2 regions of the Serratia sp. CoH_122_TC_1 genome follow, and region 1 is predicted to be linked to the other one. Evidence: predicted binding sites of a transcription regulator. Region 1 holds the regulator's gene; the other holds the start of a gene.
What was found. Region 1 encodes Fur, which represses iron uptake genes when iron is present. Its sites were predicted from a motif close to ATAATAATGAGAACNACTATCAA; they were not measured.

Region 1 (8,093 bases):
CGAATTACGTCGAGCATAGCCATTATCTGCGGATTTATATGGGTCATCTACGGCAAAAGCTGGAGGCCGATCCGGCCCGGCCAAAACATTTACTGACCGAAACCGGCGTCGGTTACCGCTTTATGCCTTAAGAGTCAGGGGCGCGACAAACCGCGCCCCTACGCGTTTGGCCCTTTCTTCAACCCCATCATAAATTCTTTGAACGCCTCACGTAACGGTGCAAATACCGGGTGCTTGCGGTTTTCGATCATCACTTCAGAAAACAACTTGAGGCCAACGGCAAAAGCCGCGCTGTTATTGTCACCGAAATTCAGATCTTCACGCGCTTTGATACGCTCAACGATGCCCAGAATGTCATCGTGGTTCTCCACCTCAAAGCTCAGTGGTGCTTTGTCGACGGGCTCCCCCTTACGGTCATTCAACGCTTCGACGGTAATACGGAAACGGTGTCCTGGCATCAGTCATTCTCCGTCGCTGTTGGGGTAATGTTCATTTCGCTTTCAATCGCCGCTACTGCGGTGAGCAATGCGGCATTAATGCGTTCAACTTGCTGCGGTGAAAGATCGGCACGCATCACATTACCGCGTAGCAAACTGCGCAGACGGTTCATGGCGTCAGAGATGCCTTCGGCAAGATTGCCGTGATGATGATGACCCCGACCGGCTCCTGCCAGGCGGGCCAGGATCACGTCGACAGCGGCCTGGTGCTTTTGCAGCTCACTCTGGCCCAGTGCGGTAATCTGGTAGCTTTTACGGCCGTTGCCGCTGGTGATTGGCTCAAGAAAATCTTGCTCTTCCAGCAGTGTCAGCGTGGGGTAAATCACACCTGGGCTTGGCACATACAGGCCGGAGGAGGCCTCATCAATCGCCTTGATGAGTTCGTAACCATGGCTTGGCTTACGCGCCACCAGCGCCAACAGCACCAATCGTAGATCGCCATGTTCAAACATGCGGTGACGCCCGCCACGTCCGCCTCGCCCACCACGGCCAAGTTCTTCGCCGTGATCGCCACCAAAGTGATGACGTCCGCCGCGACGGCGATGATGGTCGTGCCCTTCTTCGCTGTCATGGTGACAACCATGACGACGGTGTAAATCTAAACGGTGAAACATAGGTATACCTCTCAATGAATAGTACGCTGACGAGGTCATTTAGATATATCTAAACAACTTCGATATATCTAATCTAGATCGATATATCGAAATGCGCAAGCGGTGTTCATGAAAAAGATATATCTAAACTCCGGGCATAAAAAAAGCGCTGTAAAAACAGCGCTTTTTATCAGACAAAGAAAGATTACTTGGCGGATGCCAGTACTGCACTCACGATATCGACGGCTTCATGCTCGATCTTTTCGCGGTGTTCGGCACCCAGGAAGCTCTCACAGTAAATCTTGTAGGCATCTTCAGTACCAGAAGGACGTGCTGCGAACCAGCCGTTGTCTGTCATCACTTTCAAACCACCAATCGGTGCACCATTACCCGGCGCTGCCGTCAGGCGTGCAGTGATAGGGTCACCCGCCAGAGTATCGGCCTTGACCATGTCTGGCGACAGCTTGGACAACGCGGCTTTTTGCGCTGAGGTTGCCGGTGCCTGGATGCGGTTGTAGCTCGGTGCACCAAAGCGCTTGGCCAAATCATCGTAGTGATGCTGAGGGTTTTCGCCAGTCACCGCAGTGATTTCGGCGGCCAACAGGCACATGATGATGCCGTCTTTGTCGGTCGACCAAGGTGTGCCGTTGAAACGCAGGAACGATGCCCCTGCGCTCTCTTCACCACCAAAGCCCAGGGTTCCGTCAAACAGACCGTCGACAAACCATTTGAAGCCCACCGGCACTTCGACCAGTTTACGGCCCAAATCTGCCACTACGCGGTCAATCATCGCGCTGGAAACCAGCGTCTTACCCACTGCCACATCAGCGCCCCACTGTGGACGATGCTGGAACAGATAGTTGATAGCCACCGCCAGATAATGGTTCGGGTTCATCAGGCCCGACGGTGTAACAATGCCGTGGCGGTCATAGTCCGGGTCATTGGCGAACGCCAGATCGAACTTGTCACGCAGCGCCAGCAGGCCACCCATCGCCGGAACCGACGAACAGTCCATGCGGATCACGCCGTCGTGATCCAGATGCATAAAGCGGAAGGTCTGATCGATAGAATCATTCACCAGCGTCAGATCCAGCTTGTAGTGCTCTGCAATGCGCTGCCAGTAGGCAATGCCAGAACCCCCGAGCGGATCAACACCCAGCTTCAGACCGGCACGCTGAATGGCGGGCATATCGACCACGTCCACCAAACCTTCAACATAGGGCTGCACCAGATCCTGAGCCTGTACATGACCGCTGTTCCAGGCTTTATCCAGCGACTGACGCTGTACGCCTTTCAACTGCACAGACAGCAGTTCATTGGCACGTTTTTCAATCACAGAAGTCAGGTTGGTATCGGCCGGGCCACCGTTGGTCGGGTTATACTTGATGCCGCCGTCTTCAGGTGGATTATGAGATGGGGTAATCACAATACCGTCAGCCAATGCTCCGCCGTTGCGGTTGTGGCATAAGATGGCGTGAGATACCGCAGGCGTCGGTGTGAAACCGTTATTTTCCTGCACGATCACATCCACGCCGTTGGCGGTCAGCACTTCCAACACAGAAATGAAGGCTGGCTCTGACAATGCATGGGTGTCTTTGCCCACGTAGCATGGGCCGGTGACCCCTTGCTGGTGGCGTACTTCGGCAATCGCCTGCGCGATAGCGAGAATATGGGCTTCATTGAAGCTGTGGCGCTGAGCGCTGCCACGATGGCCTGAGGTCCCGAACTTCACCGCATGTGCGGCGTTGCCCGCTTCCGGTTGCAGTACATAGTACTGCGACGTCAGCTGGGCTACGTTGATCAAATCGCTTTGCTGAGCCGGCTGCCCGGCACGTGGGTTATTCGCCATCGACATATCTCCCTAATCCCTGTCCAGCGGCCTGGCAATATGTCGCTCACGGCCACCATGACGGGCTGTTCGCTAAATTAGATAGTGCCGCAAACTTTATCTGTCAGTTCCGCTGGGAACTGCATAGCCTGCATGATGTGCTCCACCATGCTGCGTTTGCGACCGGTATTGGTATTGGTGATCACCCAATAAGGCGTGCCCGGAACGTGCTTCGGCTTGGTGTGCGTTCCATTCGCCAACAGGGTTTGCTGATCGCCTGCAAAATAGGTGCGGGTACGGCCGTGCAACGCTTCAGTTGCGGTGGCAAAACCGGCCGCATCGAGGGTATACAGGGTGGATAGTACCAGCATAAAACGATTCACCGCTTTGCTCTGCTCGGCATACTCATCCGACAACAGCAGTTCGCGCACGGCACGCACGCGATCGCGCGGTCGCGGAGCAGCAACAATTTTGTCCTGCTCGGCGCTCTGTGCGCTGGCAGCTGGCGCAGCGCGCAAGGGCTGACCGGCGGTAAATTTCAACATACGGCGCAAAATATCGGACGCGCTCTCACCAATATGTTGCGTGTGGCTGGCAATATAACGGTAAAGCTCTTCGTCGACTTCAATAGTTTTCATCTTTATCCAGTACTGTTTTTTTCTACTTAGAACCTGAAGCCAGATCCTGCATTCAAGCCATGGGATTATAAGGTTAAAAGCGCGGGAGCGAACATAACAATGTGTCCCGACACGGCAAAAGCAGACTATTACCTAGAGTCCGCCCAGCATCCACGTTGCCAAACCCGCACCTTACCATGAAAAATCCGCGTTATACCCCATGGATTTCAAGCGGCAGCACGGCAACGGGTATGTTCATCCGGTGTTTTAATCATGATAACCTAATCTGAATCTCTCTCAGTATGAACTTCACCATGAAATTACATTATCAATTGCTGGCAACCGAGTCCGCAGCGTTGCCGGTCATGCTGATCCACGGGCTATTCGGCAATCTGGACAATCTGGGCGTCCTGGCGCGCGACCTGAACCAACAGCACAGCGTGATTAAAGTCGATTTGCGTAACCACGGCCTGTCGCCACGCTCAGCGGTAATGACCTACCCGGAAATGGCCCAGGATCTGCTGGCGTTGCTGGATGATTTGCATCTGGAGAAGGTCATTGTTATCGGCCATTCAATGGGCGGTAAAGCGGCGATGGCACTGACGGCCATCGCGCCAGAGCGAGTGGAGAAACTGATCATTATTGACGTTGCACCGGTGGACTATCACGTTCGCCGCCACGACGAAATTTTTGCCGCGTTACAAGCCGTCAGCGCAGCCGGCATCACGCAGCGCCAACAGGCTGCGGAGTTGATGCGCAGCTATCTGGATGAAGAAGGTGTGATCCAGTTCTTGTTGAAGTCATTCCATCAGGGCCAATGGCGTTTCAACCTACCGGCGCTGATCGATCAATATGAAAATATCACCGGCTGGCAGGAAGTCCCCGCCTGGCCGCACCCGACGCTGTTCATTCGTGGTGGGCTGTCGCCCTATGTACAAGATAGCTACCGCGCCGATATCGCCCGTCAATTCCCACAGGCACGTGCACACGTGGTTGCAGGCACTGGGCACTGGGTTCATGCAGAAAAACCAGAAGCCGTGTTACGTGCCATTCACCGTTTTCTCGGCGAAGCCTGAGCCAATTGCCCCCTTGTCAGAGAAGGAATCCTCCCTAAAACGGCCATCTGGTGAAAAAACGCGCTAAAGATAACGGCTTAGCGCGTTTTCGGCTCAGTTAAACATTGTCGTCGCTCCATCTGCTGGGGTAATATGGCGCGCTATAATTTTGCCGCCGTGCTAAGCGTGTTCAATAGCGCCGGGCTGGGGGTGAATTTGGGTTAGGGTTTATTGGCCCGAAGTGTGTTAACCGAACCATCCAGAAGCGTTTACGCGCTTTTTGATGCAAACTCCCTTGCAGTACCGCTACCTATGGCAAAAGAACAAACGGATCGCACGACGCTGGATCTGTTCGCAGATGAACGCCGTCCGGGGCGCCCGAAAACCAACCCGCTATCCAGAGATGAACAGCTTAGAATCAATAAGCGTAATCAGCTTCGACGCGATAAAGTCCGTGGCTTACGGCGTGTGGAACTGAAGATCAACGCGGATGCGGTGGACGCCCTGAACAAATTGGCGGAACAGCGTAATATCAGTCGCAGCGAGCTTATTGAGCAAATGCTGTTGGCGCAACTGGCAGACGACCAGCCAGAACATTGATCATTGCAGCCGCACGTGCGGCGCGGCGTTAAGGATGACGCCCGATCAACATCGTTTTATTCCACCCGGTATCGCATAAACGTGATAAAACCCCGGGGTAAATTTCTGGCATGATACGCAATTACCGGTAAGGGTTTCCCTTGCTATGGCATCATTTTAATCGGTGTTATCGTGGTCAGCGCTAACATCGTGTAATGCAATTTATTGAATTTAAAGGTTATACGCGATATGGCTAATGTAGGCATTTTCTTTGGCAGCGACACTGGCAATACCGAAAACATTGCCAAGATGATCCAGAAAATTCTTAAGCAACAGTTTGGCGACGATGTTTGCGAAATTCACGACATCGCCAAAAGCAGCAAAGAAGACCTGGAAGGTTTCGATATTCTGTTGCTCGGTATCCCGACATGGTACTACGGCGAAGCCCAGTGTGACTGGGATGACTTCTTCCCAACGCTGGAAGAGATCGACTTCAACGGTAAGCTGGTTGCGCTGTTTGGCTGTGGCGACCAAGAAGACTATGCAGAATATTTCTGTGATGCGATGGGGACTATCCGCGACATCATTGAACCACGTGGCGCCGCCATTGTAGGCCACTGGCCAACCAAAGGTTACCACTTCGAAGCGTCGAAAGGCTTGGCGAGTGACAGCCACTTCATCGGTCTCGCCATTGACGAAGATCGCCAGCCAGAACTGACCAATGAACGTGTCGAAGGTTGGGTAAAACAAATCGTCGAAGAGTTGAGCCTGGCCGAGATCGTCGGGTAACGCCAAAGGTTGAACAAAAGCCCTGCAAAGTGCATAGTGTTGCCGGCAGGGCCGTCATCGGCAGTACGGATTACTGCAATAGAAGATACACATTTGTAACTTCTCACATCGTCAAGGTAGACTGAGATATCGGTTTATCCCATCCATCAAGACGTTGCGTGTGCAACATGCAATAGTGCAATTATATCTTTGTTAACAACCGGCGGTTTCTATTTAGGCCAACCGGTTCTATAATGAGACGCAATTAACACTTTGTGCCGACCGATGCCACAGGCGAGAACGCCTCAACTTGATTAGCATAGTAACAGGACTGAATCCGCATGACTGACAACAACACCGCATTGAAGAAGGCCGGCTTAAAAGTCACGCTTCCGCGACTCAAAATCCTGGAAGTACTGCAAAATCCGGAATGCCATCACGTCAGTGCGGAAGATCTGTACAAAAAACTGATAGATATGGGCGAAGAAATTGGCCTGGCTACGGTTTACCGCGTACTGAACCAATTTGATGATGCAGGCATTGTGACTCGTCACAACTTCGAAGGCGGCAAGTCCGTGTTCGAACTGACCCAGCAACATCATCACGACCACCTGATTTGCCTGGATTGTGGCAAAGTGATCGAATTCAGCGATGAATCTATCGAAGTGCGTCAGCGTGATATCGCCAAACAACACGGCATCAAGCTCACCAACCACAGCCTGTACCTGTACGGCCACTGTGAAACGGGTGACTGCCGTGAAGACGACACTCTGCACGACAAAAAATAATGTCCTTAACCGGCATTGAGAACCGCCTTAACGGCGGTTTTTTTATGCCTGAAGCAAATAGATAAAAAAATCCCCGGACAGGCCCGGGGAAAGATCATAGCTAAATGACAACAATTGCAGCGGCACTTCTCCACGGTACTTCTCACTTCCCACTTACACCCACTTCAACGTCAACTCCCCCGCCGACACGCGGATGAGTAAACTCGTTACAATGCATATTCAAGAAAGAGCAGCCGATCAAAAAACATGGCCTTGGCTTGGTCAAACACACCACGAATGCGGAACCCCTTGTTCAAATACATTTTGCAGGCATCACTACTTTGCCAGACGCACAGCGCGATGTTTTTCGCCTGGCGTTGATCCGCCTGTAGCTGAATCAAGGCAAACATTTGGTTAAAATACCCCAGCCCCCGAAATTGGCTCTCAATCGCCAAGCTACAGACAAAATAATCGTCAGCGACACAGTGGCTTTGCACAAAGCTGTCGTAAGCCTCATCAAGAGGTTTCATTTCATCGCGATAAAGGTAGTCCGTGTCTATGGCATACAGTTCACTGACGGCCGCCGCATTGAAAAAACCGACAAACTCACCGCGCCGATCGTAAGCCACGGTGATCAGATCCAGGTAAGGTTCGATATTTTGCGCCTGCTGCAAAGACACCAGATCCAGCCCAGCACGATTGCCAACGGAACAGTATTCCAGGTAGCTCGTGCTAAAAATCAGCTTTGCCATGCGGGTCTTATCCGCTTCACCCACCTGCCGTCCCGCCATGAAATGCAACGATCCCCGCGGTTCAGGCGGCACAGCCTCCCCCCCCCCCTGGGCAGAACGCCAGTAATGCCCAGCCGCTATCTGCCGCCGGTTGTCGGCAATCAGGTACTCCCCAAAAAGCTGGTTTACCCGATCAAGCCGCTGATCATGAGAAAGCACCGAATAGTAGTGGTAATGATCGATGTCGGACCGAATCTGCGCCGGATAGGCCATGCGAGGTACTTCATCAACGGTAAATATTTCCGCATAGCGTGCCAAATCCAGCGGCTGCTCAAGCTGCCAATCCAGATTTTCCAACCGGCTAACACATTGCTGGTAGCTCTGCTCTTCTTCTTGCGACAACGGTAGCCGCTCATTGGTGATCACATCTTCCAGCAGCCGCATACCGCGAATACCGCAGGTCACCGCCTGTGGGGTTGCGTCATACAAAACACCATGCATCTGGCAAAAACGATCGTGGCTGAGGAAAGTACGTTCAATATGGCGACTCCACAATTGGTAAAAAGGATCGAACAGCTTCCGTTCATAAATCGGATTTCTTTCCGGTACCTCACTGCTTTCCCCCGCATAAATTTGATCGAGCCCAGCTAACATCCTG
Region 2 (8,093 bases), on a different contig from region 1:
TGTGTTTTTGGCGAATGCCCGTGCGGTGAAAAGCTTCCGGGAAATGCAGATCAAGGGGCAGATCGGCTTCGTCAACGTGTTGCAACCGAACGATCCGATCAGCGATTCACCGGAGGATCGACGCGCTTGCGAGATCGCTGAAGGGATCTTCACGCATTGGTTGTACGATCCGGTGCTAAAAGGGGAATATCCGGCAGAGCTCTTGGCGATGGCGCAGCAGGCCTTTGGCGTACCCTATTTTGCACCTGGCGATGAGGTACTGTTGAAGGAGAACATCGTAGATTTTATCGGCCTGAATTATTACAAGCGTGAAATGGTGGCGCATAACGACGACGTGGACGGCTATGCCATCAACACCAGTGGCCAAAAGGGCAGCGGGCGTGAATTGGGTTTCAAAGGGCTGTTCAAACTGGTACGCAATCCGAACGGTGTTTACACCGATTGGGACTGGGAAGTGTACCCACAGGGGCTAACCGATGCTATTGGGCGTATCGTCAAACGCTATGGCAACATACCCATTTACATTACTGAGAACGGATTGGGCGCCAAAGATCCGATCGTCGAGGGAGAAGTGCGTGATCAACCACGGATTGACTACCTGCGCGATCATATTCAGGCGATCGGTGCGGCGATCGAACAGGGGGCTGATGTACGCGGCTACTACCCTTGGTCGTTTATCGATTTGCTCTCATGGCTTAACGGCTATCAGAAACAGTACGGCTTTGTGTATGTCGATCACGACAACAATCTGGCCCGCAAGAAAAAGCAGAGCTTTGGCTGGTATCAGCGGGTGATTGCCACCAACGGTGAGCAGCTGTAGCGGGGAATAAAGTGGCCCTCTCAGGCGGAGAGGGCCGAGTCAGATTACAGTGAGTCTGGATCCGGCCCGAGACGGTTGCCGATATCCAGCTTGGCGATTTCGCTCAGTTCGTCTTTATCCAGTTTGAAATCAAAGACCTCGAAGTTTTCACGAATGCGGGAAGGCGTGACCGATTTCGGGATCACGATCAGACCGCTGTCCAGATGCCAACGCACCACGATTTGCGCCGGTGTTTTCTCGTATTTTTCTGCCAGGTATTTAATGACGGGTTGATCGAATACCCCTTCACCACCCTGTGCCAGAGGGCTCCAGGATTCGGTAGCGATGTGATGCGTCGCATTCCAGGCACGCAATTGGCGTTGTTGCAGCAGTGGGTGAAGTTCGATCTGGTTAATCACCGGGGCGACATTGGTTTCATCCAGCAGGCGCTGGAGATGCGGGGTATGGAAATTACATACCCCGATACTTTTAACCAGCCCTTGTTCGCGCAGTTTGATCAGCCCGCGCCAGGCGTCCACGTATTGGTCTTGCTGGGGTTTCGGCCAGTGGATCAAATACAAGTCGACATAGTCCAACTTGAGCTTTTCCAGGCTGGTTTCCAGTGCGCCCTGTGGGTCGCCCTGATCGTCATTCCACAGTTTGGTGGTGACAAACAGTTCATCGCGGGGAATCGAGGAGGTTTGCAGCGCTGCGCCGACCCCTTCCTCGTTCTTGTAGATCGCAGCGGTATCGATCGAGCGATAGCCCACCTCCAGCGCTTTAAGCACCGCATTGGTGGTTTCTGAAATACTCGCCTGCCAAACGCCGAGACCCAACTGCGGCATCAGATTACCATCGTGGAGTTTGATGATGGGTTGTTGCGTTGTCATGCGTATCTCCTTGTCAACGGATTGCCCGGTGCTGCATGCACCAGGAACAGCGATACCCGTCATACTTCAAGCTACAGCGGTGTAGGCTGCAAACGGTTACGTGGCCCATCCGTGGGCCACGCCCCTAAAGGGGCCGCTGCAAGCAGCGTTCAAATCTGCTCCCGGCAGATTTGTATCCCAAATCACTTACTTGAGTAAGCTCATCGGGATGCACGCTCTTGCCGCCCTCCTGCAACTCGAATTATTTAGGCTATATCAGTAGATTCTAGCTGGCAAACAGGGGTAGTGCTGAGTTCGCTAAGCAAATTTCAACGATATCGGAATCGTGCTTGGCACTGCGCCCGGCGAGCGTGATCGGTCGGGCGCAGGAGGGTCGTTGAAACTAAAGCCTAGCAGTAAATCGCGAGTTTGCGATTAACGCGCCGCTTCATAAATGCGTTGGCTCACTTCCAGGGTAATGTCCTGGTGTTCGCCGAGCGCGGTCATACCGTGCTGGTGCAGCTTATCGAGCAGCGCTGGGATTGAGCTGCCGTCGAGCTGGTAATCTGACATGCGGGTCGGCACGCCCATTTTTTCGAAGAAGGCGCGAGTGGCGGCAATAGCGCCGTCAATGCGGCTGTCTTCGCTACCGTCACGCAGACCCCAAACGCGATCGGCATACTGCAGCAGTTTTTCGCGTTTTTGTGCTTTTTTCTCGATCAACAACGCAGGCAGGACAATCGCCAGCGTTTGGGCATGATCCAGGCCGTGCATGGCGGTCAGTTCATGACCCAGCATATGGGTTGCCCAATCCTGCGGCACACCCGCGCCGATCAAACCGTTCAGCGCCATAGTGGCGCTCCACATCACGTTGGCGCGCACCGCATAGTTTTCCGGCTCAGCCAGCGCACGTGGGCCATCTTCCAGCAAGGTCAGCAGCAGGCCTTCGGCAAAGCGATCTTGCACCTTGGCGTCAACCGGATAGGTCAGGTACTGCTCGAGGGTGTGAACAAAGGCGTCGACCACACCGTTGGCGATTTGGCGCGGTGGCAGTGAATAGGTCACGACCGGATCCAGCACGGCGAACAAAGGCTGTACGTGTGGCGAGAAGAAATGCTGCTTATCACCACTGCTTTTACGGGTGATCACTGCGCCGCTGTTGGATTCAGAACCGGTGGCCGGCAATGTCAGTACGCAACCCATAGGCACTGCGTCTTTGATCTCGCTGCCGACGGTTTTCAGGATATGCCAGGCATCGTTATCTGCGGTGTAGCGGGCTGCAGCAGCGATAAACTTGGTGCCGTCCACGACGGAGCCGCCGCCAACAGCCAGCAGGAAGTCGATGTTTTCTGCACGCACGACCTCGACCGCTTTCATCAGCGTTTCGTAGGTTGGGTTAGGCTCAATGCCGGAAAATTCCAGGACATTGCGGCCCGCCAGCGCGGCATAGACCTGATCCAAGACACCGTTTTTCTTCACGCTGCCACCACCGTAGGTGATCAAAATGCGGGCGTCGGCAGGGATTTGTTGCGCCAGACCCGCGATTTGGTCTTGGCCGAACAGAATTTTGGTTGGGGTATGAAGAATAAAGTTTTGCATGGTTATTTCTCTTCTGCATAAGACAAGCGCCGGTGGCGCAAAATATCTGAGGGGTATTGTCAGTAACTTGGCCCCGCAGCACAATGCACATTCCTGCCCGAGTCTTGCCTATTTCTACAAAGCGTTGTAGAAAAATAGAGTTTTAAACTATTATTTATGCCGGATTATTCTTAGTGTAAGAGGGTGTTTCTGTGAGTGACATTGATGAGCTGCGCAGCCGCATGGCGCGCCAGGCAGCCTGTTTTGCCGAGAGTAACGGTTATACGCCCTCGCCAGTGCCACTGGTGAAAATCCTCTACGTCGACCGCCATTGCCCACGTCAACCGGTGATGTACGAACCCGGGGTAGTGATCATTTTCCAGGGTCACAAGGTGGGTTACTGCGGTAACCGGGTATTCCAATACGACCCGCGTAATTATTTGCTGATGACGGTGCCCTTGCCCTTCGAATGTGAAACCTTTGCCAGCCCAGAATTGCCACTGGTGGGGTTATCCGTGAATATCGATAGCCAGATGCTGCAGGATTTGCTGATCGACATCGGCGACGATGACTACCTGATGAAACCGCGCCGAGAAAGCAGTGGGGTGAACCTGGCTGAATTATCGGAAGAGCTATTGTGCGCCACCGAACGCTTGTTGGATGTGATGGCCAAACCGCTCGACGCGCGGGTGCTGGGGCCACAGATTGTACGTGAAATCCTGTATTACATATTGCGTGGTGCCTGTGGAGCGTCGCTGCAGGAGCTGGTTAATCGCCATACCCACTTTAGCCAAATCGCCAAGGCGCTGCGGCGCATTGAGAACCAATACGCGGACAGCCTCAACGTCGAACAGCTGGCGGGTGAGGTGAACATGAGCATTTCGGCGTTCCACCATAACTTCAAAGCGGTGACGAATACCTCGCCGTTGCAGTATGTGAAATCCTATCGGTTGCACAAAGCCCGTTTACTGATGGTGCATGATGGTTTAAAGGCCAGCACCGCGGCGATCCGTGTTGGCTATGAGAGCGCTTCGCAGTTTAGTCGCGAATTTAAACGCTTCTTCGGCGTGACGCCGAGCGACGAAGTGGCCCGGCTGCGCGACAACCCTCCGCTGATGATGGAAGGGTAGATTGCAGGTTAATGCGGATTGAACTGTACGGGCGGCGACTGCCGCCCGTTAACGCATCAGGAAGAGGCTGCGCGTTTTTTGCGCCAGATAACCAACATGGCACCCAGCAGGCCAGCCAGCAACAGAACCAGCGGCAGGATCATCAGCCCTGTCATCACCTGGCTTTCGTAGCGTTTCACTAACGGGATCTGGCTGAAGGCGTAGCCGAGGCCAACTACGGCACCCACCCAAATTACGGCGCTCAACCAGTTAAAGAACTGAAAACGCGTGCTGTTCAGGCCAGAGATGCCGGCCATGGTGGGCAGCAAGGTACGGACAAAGCCCAGAAAACGGCCAATCACCAGTGCCATCAGGCCATGACGGTTAAACAGGTTGTGCGCCCGCTGGTGATATTGGGCGGGCAGCTGCAGCAACCAGCCTTTTACCAGTTTAGTGTGGCCCAGCCAACGGCCTTGCAGGTAGCTCAGCCAACAACCAAGGCTGGCGGCAAGGGTCAAAATGATCAGCGTAGGCACAAAGGCCATTACGCCTTTGGCGATCAATGCGCCAGATAGCAGCAATAAGCTGTCACCGGGTAAGAAGGAAGCTGGCAGTAATCCGTTTTCTAAGAAAAGCGTGGTGAAAAGTACAGCATAAACCACCCAAATGACGCTTGGATCGGCAAGGGCTATGAAGTCCTGCTGCCAAAGCGCATGAACAATCTCTCGTAATACATCCATTATATATCCTGTTGCATGCCGGTTGCGCCTGGAGCCACGTACCCCAGGATGCGGTGTTGACCGTATCTGACAGTTACCCGCCTAGTGTACCGCTAATAGCTTAAGCACACATTAAACGAGGCGAATAAAATTACCGCTGTAACAGGCGATGTATCAGTGCGCGTTGGTAATACGCTCGAACCCGGCAGCGAGATCGGCGATCAGATCCTGCACGTTTTCCAGGCCAATATGCAGGCGCACCAGCGTGCCGGAGAAATCGACGCCGCCCGCCGGACGGATGGCTTCCAGTTCTTCCGGTTGGTTAGCCAGGATCAGTGATTCATAGCCTCCCCAGGAATACGCCATGCTGAAGTGGTTGAAGTTATCCAGGTAATCGGCCAACTGCACGTCACTGAGACGCTGCTTCAGTACAAAAGAGAACAGGCCGTTGCAGCCGCTGAAGTCACGACGGTAAAACTCATGGCCTTTGCAACTGGGCAGCGCGGGGTGATTGACCACGGCCACCTCAGGCCTGTCGGCCAACCAGTTAGCGACCTCAATGCTGCTCTGTTGGTGTTGTTTGAGACGCACACCCAGCGTGCGCAGCCCGCGGCTGGCCATATAAGCGGTATCGGCATCCACCATTTGGCCCATCAAATAAGAGTATTCACGCAATTGATCCCAACAGCGTGGGTTTGCTACGGCAGTGCCCAGCATGTAATCGGAATGACCAATAATGTATTTGGTGCCCGCCTGAATCGAAATATCGATGTCGAAATCCAGCGCTTTGAACAAGACGCCGGCTGCCCAGGTGTTATCGATCATGATCACCACGTCCGGCGCCACAGCACGAATAGCCTGCACCATCGCCGGGATATCCTGAACCTCCATGGTGATCGAACCCGGCGATTCAAGGAACACCACGCGCGTATTGGGCTGAATCAGCCCGGCGATATCGGCGCCTATTAATGGATCGAAATAGGTCGTCGTTACGTTCATACGGCTCAGGATATGGGTGCAAAAATCCTGCGTTGGTTCATAGACAGAACCGGTCATCAACAGGTGATCCCCAGCGCTGACGAAGGACAAGATGGCGTTGGAAACCGCCGCCGCACCGCAAGGGTAAAGCACACAACCCGCTCCGCCTTCCAGTTCGACCATCGCATCTTGCAACGCGAAATGGGTCAGGGTGCCGCGCCGGCCATAAAACAGCTCGCCATGAGCACGCTTGGCGGTGGCGTGTTTTTTGGCTGCGACGGAATCAAAGACCAGTGAAGAAGCGCGCTGGGTGACGGGATTGACGGAGCCCTGTGTATAGCGCTTGCTGCGCCCGGCGCCGATCAGGGTGGTTTCGATGTTCTTTGACGTCATGGGAGCGGGCTCACCTTATAGGGTCTTCACGGGCCATTTACGAGAGTCCTTACGTTAGCATGACATTTAATAGCCATCCAGACGTTTTAACCGCCAAATGCAGAAACGGATGCAATCCTCTGTCTGATGCTGTTCCTGGACGTCATCCTTCTGCAGGGCTGCAATGACCAAGCGGATTTATCGGTAAATTCGTGATGTAACGACAAAATGCGATAAAACGATGACGTTGTTGCAGCCCTGTGCCGTAAAAGTGACGAAAAACCTTATAAAAGGTGCTTATAGGGCCGAACAGGTCGCGAATGGGTTAGCGGGAGAGCGTCGCAGACGCCGTAGCGATAATTTTCCCGATTATTTGGTAAATAATAATGAGAACTACTATCAATCCCTGAGTGGTTTGATATGATCGCACGCTGAATTATTCCTCAATTTTGATTGGTAACGGGTGGAGGCACAGCGTGAAAACGGCTGGCAAGAATTTAAATCAAGGATCGTTCGGTCAGGGCCGGGCGCAATGGGGCCAGGCATTCGGCCGCGGTCTGATCGCTTCAATGGTATTAGTGGTGGGTCTGGCCGGTAGCGCTCAGGCAGCACCGGCGGCTAATCCAGCCGTTACCGAAAGCATTACTCCGGCTGCGGCGCCTGCTGTTGCAGCCACGCCGGAAAATGTCACGCCGGTGAACCCACAACCGACCATCCAACCGCCAGAAACCCGCGGTATGGACCTGTCCGTTTGGGGCATGTACCAACATGCGGACATCGTGGTAAAAATCGTGATGATCGGTTTGGTGCTGGCATCTATTGTCACCTGGACCATCTTGTTCTCTAAAGGCAGCGAACTGTTCCGCGCCAAGCGCCGTCTGCGCCGTGAACAGTTGGCGTTAGCCAACGTCCGCTCGCTGGACGAAGCCTCTGAGCTGGCGCAAAGCTTCTCGGATGAGAGCATCAGTTCCGTATTGCTGAACGATGCACAGAACGAGCTGGAGCTGTCGGCGGCATCCAACGACAACAACGGCATCAAGGAACGTACCGGTTTCCGTCTGGAGCGCCGCGTAGCGGGCTACAGCCGTAATATGGGCCGTGGCAATGGCTTCCTGGCGACCATCGGTGCCATTTCGCCGTTTGTCGGTCTGTTCGGTACCGTTTGGGGCATCATGAACAGCTTTATCGGCATCGCTCACTCGCAGACCACCAACCTGGCAGTCGTTGCACCCGGCATCGCAGAAGCGCTGCTAGCCACCGCTCTGGGCTTGGTCGCCGCGATCCCGGCGGTAGTGATTTATAACATCTTTGCCCGCGTGATCAGCGGCCACCGTGCACAGGTTGGCGACGTAGCGGCGCAGGTTCTGCTGCTGCTGGGTCGCGATTTGGATCTGGCCGCTACGGCGGAAGCCAAACGTTCACAGCATTCACACCAACTGCGGGTGGGGTGAGTTATGGCGATGCGCTTAAATGAAGATTTGGACGACAGCGGCGAACTGCATGAAATCAACGTGACGCCGTTTATCGACGTTATGCTGGTGCTGTTGATCATCTTTATGGTGGCCGCGCCGCTGGCAACGGTAGATATCCGTGTCGATCTTCCGGCGTCCTCCGCCAAACCGCAGCCGCGCCCGGAAAAACCGGTGTTCCTGTCGGTGAAAGCGGACAA

Region 2: exbB (tol-pal system-associated acyl-CoA thioesterase) is a predicted target of Fur. The motif match lies at 6,805-6,827, and genes of this name have one in related genera.

Annotation. Positions count from the first base shown of each region.
Region 1 covers NZ_JBXWLA010000015.1:40,415-48,507, forward strand. The annotation lists gene kdpE (two-component system response regulator KdpE) at 1-131, shown strand, start outside; gene AC2FC2_RS18720 (DUF3861 domain-containing protein) at 159-458, opposite strand; gene AC2FC2_RS18725 (PadR family transcriptional regulator) at 458-1,111, opposite strand; gene pgm (phosphoglucomutase (alpha-D-glucose-1,6-bisphosphate-dependent)) at 1,296-2,939, opposite strand; gene seqA (replication initiation negative regulator SeqA) at 3,017-3,556, opposite strand; gene ybfF (esterase) at 3,838-4,611, shown strand; gene ybfE (LexA regulated protein) at 4,903-5,190, shown strand; gene fldA (flavodoxin FldA) at 5,419-5,958, shown strand; gene fur (ferric iron uptake transcriptional regulator) at 6,279-6,725, shown strand; gene AC2FC2_RS18760 (glycosyltransferase) at 6,932-8,093, opposite strand, start outside.
Region 2 covers NZ_JBXWLA010000005.1:271,586-279,678, forward strand. The annotation lists gene AC2FC2_RS08860 (GH1 family beta-glucosidase) at 1-820, shown strand, start outside; gene dkgA (2,5-didehydrogluconate reductase DkgA) at 865-1,689, opposite strand; gene yqhD (alcohol dehydrogenase) at 2,104-3,267, opposite strand; gene AC2FC2_RS08875 (AraC family transcriptional regulator) at 3,489-4,376, shown strand; gene AC2FC2_RS08880 (DedA family protein) at 4,433-5,095, opposite strand; gene metC (cystathionine beta-lyase) at 5,249-6,445, opposite strand; gene exbB (tol-pal system-associated acyl-CoA thioesterase) at 6,901-7,875, shown strand; gene exbD (TonB system transport protein ExbD) at 7,879-8,093, shown strand, end outside.